One region of the Exiguobacterium sp. JMULE1 genome, then DNA from elsewhere that is predicted to be linked to it. Evidence: riboswitches for the same ligand, from Rfam matches in the RefSeq annotation. Region 1 holds a riboswitch; each other region holds the start of a gene.
What was found. Region 1 has a riboswitch for thiamine pyrophosphate ahead of thiD (bifunctional hydroxymethylpyrimidine kinase/phosphomethylpyrimidine kinase). Riboswitches for the same ligand answer to the same signal wherever they lie in the genome.

Region 1 (3,277 bases):
TCACCAAGACCTTGCGCAGAGACTGCTTGTTCTCCTGCTTTTCCCATGACGAATGTTCCGTGAACAGCCGCCTCAAACGCCGTATATCCTGCGCCGAGGAAGCTCGCAATCAAGGAAGCCGTCATACAGCCCGTACCCGTGATGTCTCCTAGACGAGGTGTTCCTACATGTAATTCCATTTCGCGCGTTCCATCCGTGATATAGTCGTTCGGACCTGTCACGACGAGGACAGATTTGTGTTTGCGAGCGAATGCACGAATACTTTCTCGATCCATCATTGCATCTCCCGCAGCATCGACTCCCTTAGTTCGTCCGTCTTCCCCAAGTAACGTCTTGATTTCAGAAGTATTTCCTTTGATGACCGTACACCCGAGATTAATGAGTTCTTTAGAAAAGGCAGTACGTAATGTCGTTGCCCCTGCTCCAACTGGATCAAGAACGATCGGGACATTCAAACGTCCCGCTTCACCGGCTGCAAGTCGTTGAGCTGCTTGCATGTCTGCATCGATCGTACCAATGTTTAAGACAAGGGCTTGCGCGAGTCTAACCATCTCTTCTACTTCGCGAATGTCTTCCGCCATGACGGGTGATGCTCCAACAGCGAGTGTGACGTTTGCGCAGTCGTTGATCGTTACCGTGTTCGTCAGATGGTGAATGAGTGGTTTGTGTTCAAGAATGGTCGTAAACATGTGTATCCCTCCAAAGTGAATGAAAATGATGTGTCGGTCCAATACCTTGTCCGAGAGCAAATCCATGACGAATCGCCTCCGTGACATAGCTCTTTGCTTGTCTTACACTATCTGTCAAATCTTCTCCAAGCGCCATCCGCGCCGCAATCGCCGCAGATAAGGTACAACCAGTTCCATGAGTATGTTGATTGTCTAACCGTTCCGATGTGAAGCGGTGTTCTACTTCCCCATCAAACAACAAATCCGTCGCAGCTCCTGAGAGATGTCCACCTTTTAGTAATACTGCCCCTGTCTGTGTAGCTAATTGATGCATCGCCAGTCGCATTTCATCTAGATTGGTGACCGATCGTCCTGTTAAACGCTCCGCTTCCGGTAAATTTGGTGTGACGAGTGTCGCAAGCGGTAAAAGCTCCGAAATCAATGCTTGTTCGGCTTCCGTCCGTAATAAGGCATGTCCCCCTTTAGCGACCATGACGGGATCTAATATGATCGGAACTGTCTGTTTGCGGAGATGTGTAGCAATGACACGAATCGTCTGCGCATTCGAGACCATTCCGATTTTGATCGCATCGACACGAATGTCTGAGAAAATCGACGTTAACTGGGCATCTACGATTTCTGGAGATAACTCTTCCACCGCTTGAACACCCAGTGTATTTTGCGCCGTGACAGCTGTCAGGACGCTCATTCCATAAACGCCTAAAGCCGAAAAGGTTTTTAAATCTGCTTGAATCCCAGCTCCACCACCGGAGTCGGATCCTGCAATCGTCAGTACATGTTTCATGTTCTTTTCACCTTCCCATCGAGCAATGTAAGGGAGTCGTGACCGACAAAAAAAGCGTCGACCGCTGTAAAAAAGCAGTCGACGCTATACGAAAGCGTTATACACGCATTCCGGTATCCGTTCGGCTCAACTTTCCTACGCTGGTATTATCCAGTTCAGGTAATAGGGTCGAAAACAGATTGGTTTTCCTCTCAGCCGGATTCCTCCAGCTCCCCTAGTTGCTCAAGTATTCGTTTCGCCTTAACTGTAGCATAGCAGCAAAAAAAAACGAGCCGAAGCCCGTTTTTTGATTACAGATATGCCAATGGATTCACTGCATTCAGAGGAGAAGAAGCACTATATTGATAACCTCCGACATGTAGTTCGAAATGTAAGTGTGGTCCTGTTGAATTTCCTGTACTACCAAGTGTTCCGACTTGCTGACCTTGAGAGACCGTTTGTCCTGCATGAACAGATAATGAGCTCATATGAGCGTAAACCGTCGTATAGACTTTTCCATCCAAGAAATGCGAAATCATGACGTGGTTTCCGTAAGGTCCACCACCTGATGCTGTAATGACGGTTCCGGCTGCTGCTGCGACGATCGGAGATCCGACGGGACCTTTGAAATCGACGCCATTATGGAATGTATAACCATTTGCTCCACTAGCTGGTCCGAACCCTTGTGATACCCCACCAGAAGATGGTCGGACAAATTTCCCACCACCTGAAGCGATTGGTGTTGTATCTGAACTTGTTGATTCTGTATTCTTATTGGCTTGTTTTGCTGCTTGAGCACTTGCTTTAGCAGCTTTTTCAGCTGCCGCTTTCTCTGCTGCTGCTTTTTCAGCCGCTGCTTTAGCCGCTGCCTTCGCTGCCGCAATCGCACGTTCTTGCGCTTCGAGAGTCGCTTGCAGTTCTTTTGCGTCTAACAGTTCTGTCGTAAACTTCGTCTTCCCTTTTCGTAATTTTTTGAGTGTAGCACTACGCTCTTTCATTTGAGCTTTCAACGCTTTTTTTTGTTCAAGCAATACTTTCTTTTCTTGCATTTGCTCCGCTTTTTTCTCAACGAGTGCTTGTTTTGCTTCTGCTAATTTTTTTTGTGTCGCGATGTAATCTGAAATCATTTTATCATCTTGTTCAGCAATCTTTTTACCCGCCATGACTCGGCTGAATAAATCACCTAAATCCTTTGATCCAAAAATGACTTCTTCCCACTTAATCGAGTTTCCATCGTTTTCTTGGAAAACACGTAAACGATCACCGAGAAGTTCTTCCTGCTTCTGTAGCATCTCCTCGTAACGAACGATGTCTGCCTTTAACTCATCGATTCGATTGCTTAACTGTTTAATTTGTTTATTTTTTCGGAAACTTGGAAAATCTTTTCGTTAATCGCTGCGTCGATTCGATTGATTTGACGTTGTTCTTTTGAAATTTTAGCTTCTTGCTTTTTAATCTCTTTTTCTAATTTACGTTGTTCAGCGGCATTTTCTGCCTTTTTTTCTTTAATCGTTGCTGCCGCGATCGGTTGTGTACCTGTTGTAAGTAATGCCCCTAAAACAATGGTAGAAATTAGTTTTTTTAGCATATATCGTTTTCCTCACTTATGTATTTTCATTTTTTATTATAGTATTCAAGTTTCTCTCATATCTGAAATAGATTATAGCACCCTAATCGTTTCAAAAAAATTTCATTTACATTTCAAGTGAAAACGTTTTTTTGTAATATATATTTCTTATCAAATATAAAAAAAAGAATCGTTGCATATGCAACGATTCTTCACTGTTTAAAACATAGTCATTGGATTTACTGAGTTAGCTGGACC
Region 2 (3,277 bases), 1.4 Mb from region 1:
CCTCGTCAGTCTTGCGTTTCAAGCGGATCAACGAATCGCTCTATACATCGGTGTTCCTTTCTTCCTCGTCATGTGGGGAAGTTATCATCTCTTCGTCAAAGGAAAACATCTATCCGCCCAAAGCGACATCCGTGTCGCCCCTTCTCAACTCGAAGAATAATTTCATACAAAAAGAGGTCGCGGAGTCATCCACGGCCTCTTTCCTATGATTGTGCTATTCCTTAAGCGTCCGCATCATCAATAGTTCTCCTTGATGGAGCTCTACCTTCGCTTCTGACGCACACCATTCATTACTGACGGTCAAGGAACCTCCGACCGGTACTGGATGTGCATCAAGTGGATATTTGACTCCGGATAAGCTTAAAGTCGATGGTACGAGTGGAATGAACGAAAGATAATAATAGCTCCCTGCTTCGACTGCATACGTTCCCTCAGCCAAGTATCGTACCTCTTCTCGTTTCGTCACGAGTCGTGCCTCTGGGTATCGCTTCAATAAATATACATTTTGGACGGTCATGTCGAGCCGCCCACCTGTCGCCCCGATAATGAAGGTATCCTCAAACTGTTTCTTCTCTGAGACTGTACGAAGTGCCAGTTCGAGATCCGTTTCATCTTTCTCGGCCGGATGAACGATTGCCCCTTCTGGTACATAACCAAGCGAATCAAAATCACCAATCGTCAGGTCGCATGTCAGCCCAAACGATTCAATCGTCTGAACACCACCGTCAACACCGACGATAAAATCACCTGGCTGACAAAACGTCCGTAAATCCGGCGCTTCTTCTCGCGGACCGGCACAGACGAGAATCGCCCGCATCTCAGACGCCTCGTGCCGAATAACGGAGTAAGCGTGGCGCAGTCGTGAATAAAAGACCCGCAACGACACCACAAAGAACGTAAGACGGTACCATGTATGTCGCGTTATAAATCAATGAATACGGTACGACTGGACCTTCGGCATACTCGGCAAAAAAGACGATTCCACTGATGACATGACAGATATAACGGAGTCCTGCGCCTAATAACGTCGCCAGGAGAACGAACGCCATCAAGCTTTTCTTTTGTCCATTGCGCGCGGCTAGTCTGACTTGACGCGCGAACAGACCACTTAATCCGACGACACCATACGCAATCGTATAGTCAAGCATCGGTTGAACGATCGTCAAGACTTGTGGAGCGAACATCAATTGAATCGTACCGACAAGCGCTCCCGTAACGACCCCTCCAACGACACCATGGCGAAATGCCATGACGAAGATCGGTAACATCGCTAAGCTGATTGAGCCTCCTTGTGGCATTTTGAATGGAATCAGTAAATCAAAGACGACTCCGAGACTGGCAAAGATGGCAATTTCCATCATCATTTGTAACCGTTTCATGTTATTTTTCCTCCTTCATTGTACGAGAGGACGCAAAAAGGCAGTACGACGAACGCCGTACTGCCTGCGTGCGCCACATCCCTACGTCCGTTTGAACGGAACAGGTTCGAAGGGTTAAAGTCTAAAAGACTCCTCTCAGCCGCTTTTCAAGCGACACCCCTTGCGGTCATCATATTTCGTTTTCTCGTTCTTATTATACGGCAGCCCCTTGACGAATGCTAGTGATCGCTTCCGCATAATCTGGTGCATTGTAGATTGCTGATCCTGCGACGAGAACGTTCGCACCGTTATCGATGCAAAGCTTTGCCGTTTCCGGATTGACGCCACCGTCAATCTCGATTTCAAATGTCAGACCACGATCTGCTTTCATTTGCGCAAGTGCTGCGAGTTTCGGCATGACACGCTCGATGAAGGCTTGTCCACCGAAGCCCGGATTGACAGTCATCAATAAAACCATATCGACATCCTCAAGGACGTGTTCAATCGTTGATAATGGCGTATGGGGATTCAAGACGACTCCTGCCTTTGCGCCCGCTGCTTTGATTTGTTGCAAGACACGATGGACATGATTCGTCGCTTCGACGTGGAACGTCACGATGTCAGCTCCTGCCTTGACGAAATCTTCAACGAAACGTTCTGGCTGGTCAATCATCAAATGGACATCGAGAATCATATCCGTCTTTTGACGTAAGCTGCTAAGCACAGGTAATCCAAATGAGATGTTCGGTACGAACTGACCGTCCATGACATCAAAATGGATATAGTCCGCGCCTGCTGCTTCGACTGCTTTGACATCACGCTCAAGATTCGCAAAATCTGCTGATAAGATCGATGGTGCAATTTTAATCATCTTCAATACCTCCGGGCTCGATTCTTGATTTCGTCTATAAACATACCATAGTTCTCATAACGAGAGGACATGATTTCTTGGGCTTCGACGGCTTCCTTTACGGCACAACCGGGTTCATTCAAATGCAAGCAACCTCGGTATTTACAATCATCTTGTACAGCGACGAATTCAGGAAAACTCCACCGTACATCCTCGATTTCCATATCATACGGAAAATCGAGGTTCGAGAAACCTGGCGTATCGGCAATCAATCCTTCGGCAAGCGGCATTAATGTGACGTGGCGCGTCGTATGACGTCCGCGTCCGAGTGATTTCGAGATCGCACTTGTTTCTAAATCAAGAGAGGGCTCCAGTGCATTGAGCAATGAACTTTTCCCGACACCGGATTGTCCGGCGAGAACGCTCGTTTTTCCAGCAAGTAACGGACGGACTTGCTCAACACCCGTCAACGTCTCACTTGATGTCTCGATGACCGTATACCCAATCTTCCGGTAAGCGGCAATCGCCTCTCGGACAGCCGGTCCTTTGACTTCGTCAAGTAAATCCATCTTCGTTAACAGGATGACGGGTTGGATTTCCTTCGCTTCGATCAAGACGAGAAATCGGTCGAGCAAGTGCGCTGAAAAATCAGGTTCTGCCGCCGAGACGACGAGCAATGCCTGGTCGATATTCGCGACTGGAGGGCGTACTAAAAAGTTGTCCCGCTCCTTCACTTCGAGAATATATCCCGTCTCACTTTCGATATGAAGAACGACTTCGTCTCCGACGACTGGACTGATGCCGCGTTTTCGGAAATTCCCTCTTGCCCGTGAACGGACCTCTCCTTCTGGTGTCATGACATCATAAAAGCCACCCTGCAGGCGTATGATCGTTCCTTCTCGATTCTCTTCGATGCGTTGTTCCGTCATCCTATGCACTCCTTTTTCATCACATTCATTGTGCGTCTTTTGCTTGATTGTACGTGATGGTTTTTGAACGATACACCGTATCGTCTTTATAGATCGTAATTTTTCCTTCTTCTCCCGGATCGATCGTCACCGGCACGTCA
Region 3 (3,277 bases), 650 kb from region 1:
GGGTGAAAATCAAGCGCCGCGACCGACTGAGCTACTGCTACATGCCGTTGCCGGCTGTACCGGAATTGATATCGTTTCGATCTTAGAGAAGATGCGCTTGACGATCACCCATTTCGAAATGGATATCGAAGGAGAACGGGCAGAGGACCATCCGCGGCGTTTTACGTCGATCTCGATTCATTACCGGCTCGAAGGAGATCTCCCGGAAGATAAGGTCCGTCGCGCCATCTCGTTATCAAAGGATAAATATTGTTCGGTCTCGCAATCCCTGAACGCTGAGATTTCCGTCTATTATTCGATCAATGGTGTCCGGAGCGAGGATCCTTTGTGAAGAAAGTCGTACTGATCGGTTGCCTGTTGCTTGCAGGGTGTGCGCAGGAGACGACGGAACCAACGAAATCATCACAACCGGAATCGAAACAACCGACAGAAGAAAAGAAACCGAAGCCTGAGCCGACGAAAGAAGAACGACAACAAGCAAAACTAAAGCAACAATTAAAAGCGATGTCGACGTCAGAAAAAATCGATCAACTGCTCTATATCGGAGTCGCCGGCACGGAACTTTCAGCAGCTGACCGGAAATTGTTACAGACGCATGCGATTGGCGGGGTCTTATTGCTCGGCGGAAACATCACGTCAGAAGAACAACTCTTGACGTTCACACGTGCGATTCAAGAGACGAATCAAAAACCGTATGCGTTTGTTGGGATCGATGAAGAAGGCGGACGGGTCAGCCGGGTACCGGATCAACGATTACGTCTACCGACGAGTCAACGGATGGCGCAAGGAGCAGATGATGCGAAAATGGAAGATATCGGACGTACGCTCGGACATTTGTCACGATTTTATGGCTTCAACATGGACTTCGCACCGGTCCTAGACGTCAACAGTAATCCGAACAATCCGATCATCGGCGACCGTGCGTTCAGTGCTGATCCGAAGACCGTCGCGACGCTTGGTACGGCCCTGATGCACGGGATGCAGGAGACGGGAACGATTCCGGTCGTCAAACATTTTCCCGGTCACGGCAATACGAGTGTCGATTCCCATGTCGGGCTACCGAAAGTGACGGCATCAAAGGAAGAACTGAAGCAGACGGAACTGTTACCGTTTAAAGAAGCGATTCAAGAGGGCGCCGAGATGGTGATGGTTGCCCATATTCTCTATCCCGCGTATGACGATACGAATCCATCCTCGCTCTCAAAGCCGATCTTGACTGACCTCTTGCGTCAGCAACTCGGATTCAACGGTGTCATCATCACGGATGATCTCGTCATGGGAGCGATCACGAAACGATATGGTCTCGCAGAAGCGGCACGTCAGTCGCTCGTCAATGGAGCTGATATGGCGATGTTTTCAGAGGCAGGTGCTTACGCAAAAGTTCATGCTGAAGTGATGCAAGCCGTCAAAGACCAAACGCTGACGCCGGAGATGCTCGATGCTAAAGTAATGCGCATCCTGAAGCTAAAGCAGACGTATGCCGACAGCCAAGAGCAACAGCGACCGACGAAATCGGAGCTGATTCAGCAAGTGGAAGCGCTCAACTAGGACTAGCGAAGCAAAGCGACTCATGCTAGACTAATGGGGCAAGCCAATTAAACACGAAAAGACACTAGGGGAGTCTCCCAGCAGACTGAGACGGAAGTATCCGGACCCTTTGAACCTGATCTAGTTCGTACTAGCGGAGGGAAGTGGCTCGAAACCCTAGATATCCTTAGCGCTTCAGCGCATTTTCGGACCACTCCCTTCAACATCGGGAGTGGTCCTTTTTCGTATGGAAAGGAAGAACATGATGCGTTTACATCTGATTTCGACGGGATCCATTCATCCGCTTGACGAAATAAAGACCTTTCAATCACTTCAACCCTATACGGATCAGCTGCATCTACGTGAACCGAACTTATCGGCGGCAGAATTACTTGATCTGATTGAAGCACTCCTTGGGCATGGTTATTCGCCTGAACAGTTAACGGTTCATGACCGGGTCGACGTCGCCCATGTCGCCGGCATCGGTGTGCAGCTGACGCGCCGTTCCTTGCGTGTCCGCGATGTGCGACGTCATTTTCCGAATCTCGTCATCGGGAAATCGGTCCATTCACTAGCAGAGGCACTGGCAGCAGAAGCGGAAGGAGCCGACCGACTGCTGTACGGTCATATTTATCCGACAGCGTCGAAGCCGGACCTACCACCCCGAGGGATCGACGCATTAAAGCAAGTCGTCACCTTCACGACGAAACCAGTCATTGCGATCGGTGGGATTACACCAGAATGCATGCCTGAAATCGCAGCGACCGGGGCAACCGGAATCGCCGTCTTATCGGGTATTCTCGGTCAATCGGATCCACTCGCCGCCGTCAAGCGTTATCAGGGGGTTCGCGTATGACGAATCACATCATCATCGGCGGTGGAGTCATCGGGTTGACGCTTGCTTATGGTCTCGCCTGTCAGAATGAATCCGTCGTCGTCTTAGAACGTGGAACATGCGGACGAGGAACGAGCCGCGCAGCTGCCGGGATGCTCGCGACGGACATCGAGCTGAGGGCGGAATTGCATGCACTTGCCGCACGTAGTCGTCGTCTGTATCCGTTGCTTGCACGTCGACTCGAGCGAGAGACAGGCATCGATTGTGGGTACCGGGAACAACCGTTTTTGTTAAAACGTAAAGGACGCGAGCATCTGTTTCCAGCTGTCGGTCAAATCGATCCACGACGACTGACGACTGCATTGATGTATGCCTTACACGCACGTGGCATATCGATTGAAGAACAGGTAGATGTCACACGCATCGAAGAGAACGATGACTTCATCAGGATCGAATCGAACGCAGGAACGTGGACCGGACGAACAGTGACGGTCGCTGCCGGACGCGGGTCGCAAGCCTTGCTCGATACAGTCGGAAATTCGATCGCGACATATGGGGTCAAAGGGGAGTGTCTCGCCGTCCGTCTCGCGGGTCAGCCGTTACGCTCGATTCTGTTTGATGAAGCCGTCTACCTCGTGCCAAAAGCTGACGGACGGATTTTGATCGGTGCGACCGAACTGCCGCACGACGAGACGGTCGGCGTCAGTGTCGCTGGGATCATGTCACTGCTTCAAGCAGCAGAACGACTGTATCCACCGATTCGTGACGCGGTCATCGAAGAAGTCTGGTCCGGTGTACGACCGCAAACGGTGTCCGGCTTGCCATATATCGGAGTCACCGATTCATCCCGTCGGATCTTCCTAGCGACAGGGCATCATCGGCATGGCATATTACTCGCACCAGCGACAGCGGAAG

Region 2: it holds a riboswitch for thiamine pyrophosphate, as region 1 does, so the genes downstream of both, thiT (energy-coupled thiamine transporter ThiT) here and thiD (bifunctional hydroxymethylpyrimidine kinase/phosphomethylpyrimidine kinase) in region 1, are expected to answer to the same signal.
Region 3: it holds a riboswitch for thiamine pyrophosphate, as region 1 does, so the genes downstream of both, EXW93_RS05950 (thiamine phosphate synthase) here and thiD (bifunctional hydroxymethylpyrimidine kinase/phosphomethylpyrimidine kinase) in region 1, are expected to answer to the same signal.

Annotation. Positions count from the first base shown of each region.
Region 1 is NZ_SGWC01000002.1:482,114-485,390, reverse strand. Features, by position in the region: gene thiM (hydroxyethylthiazole kinase) at 1-689, opposite strand, end outside; gene thiD (bifunctional hydroxymethylpyrimidine kinase/phosphomethylpyrimidine kinase) at 670-1,473, opposite strand; TPP riboswitch at 1,589-1,699, opposite strand; gene EXW93_RS02660 (murein hydrolase activator EnvC family protein) at 1,764-2,744, opposite strand; gene EXW93_RS16345 (hypothetical protein) at 2,792-3,040, opposite strand; gene EXW93_RS16585 (murein hydrolase activator EnvC family protein) at 3,239-3,277, opposite strand, start outside.
Region 2 is NZ_SGWC01000002.1:1,895,044-1,898,320, forward strand. Features, by position in the region: gene EXW93_RS10285 (amino acid permease) at 1-160, shown strand, start outside; gene EXW93_RS10290 (thiamine diphosphokinase) at 215-817, opposite strand; gene thiT (energy-coupled thiamine transporter ThiT) at 819-1,379, opposite strand; TPP riboswitch at 1,441-1,550, opposite strand; gene rpe (ribulose-phosphate 3-epimerase) at 1,573-2,229, opposite strand; gene rsgA (ribosome small subunit-dependent GTPase A) at 2,232-3,137, opposite strand; gene pknB (Stk1 family PASTA domain-containing Ser/Thr kinase) at 3,163-3,277, opposite strand, start outside.
Region 3 is NZ_SGWC01000002.1:1,129,133-1,132,409, forward strand. Features, by position in the region: gene EXW93_RS05940 (OsmC family protein) at 1-331, shown strand, start outside; gene nagZ (beta-N-acetylhexosaminidase) at 328-1,548, shown strand; TPP riboswitch at 1,605-1,707, shown strand; gene EXW93_RS05950 (thiamine phosphate synthase) at 1,790-2,383, shown strand; gene EXW93_RS05955 (FAD-dependent oxidoreductase) at 2,380-3,277, shown strand, end outside.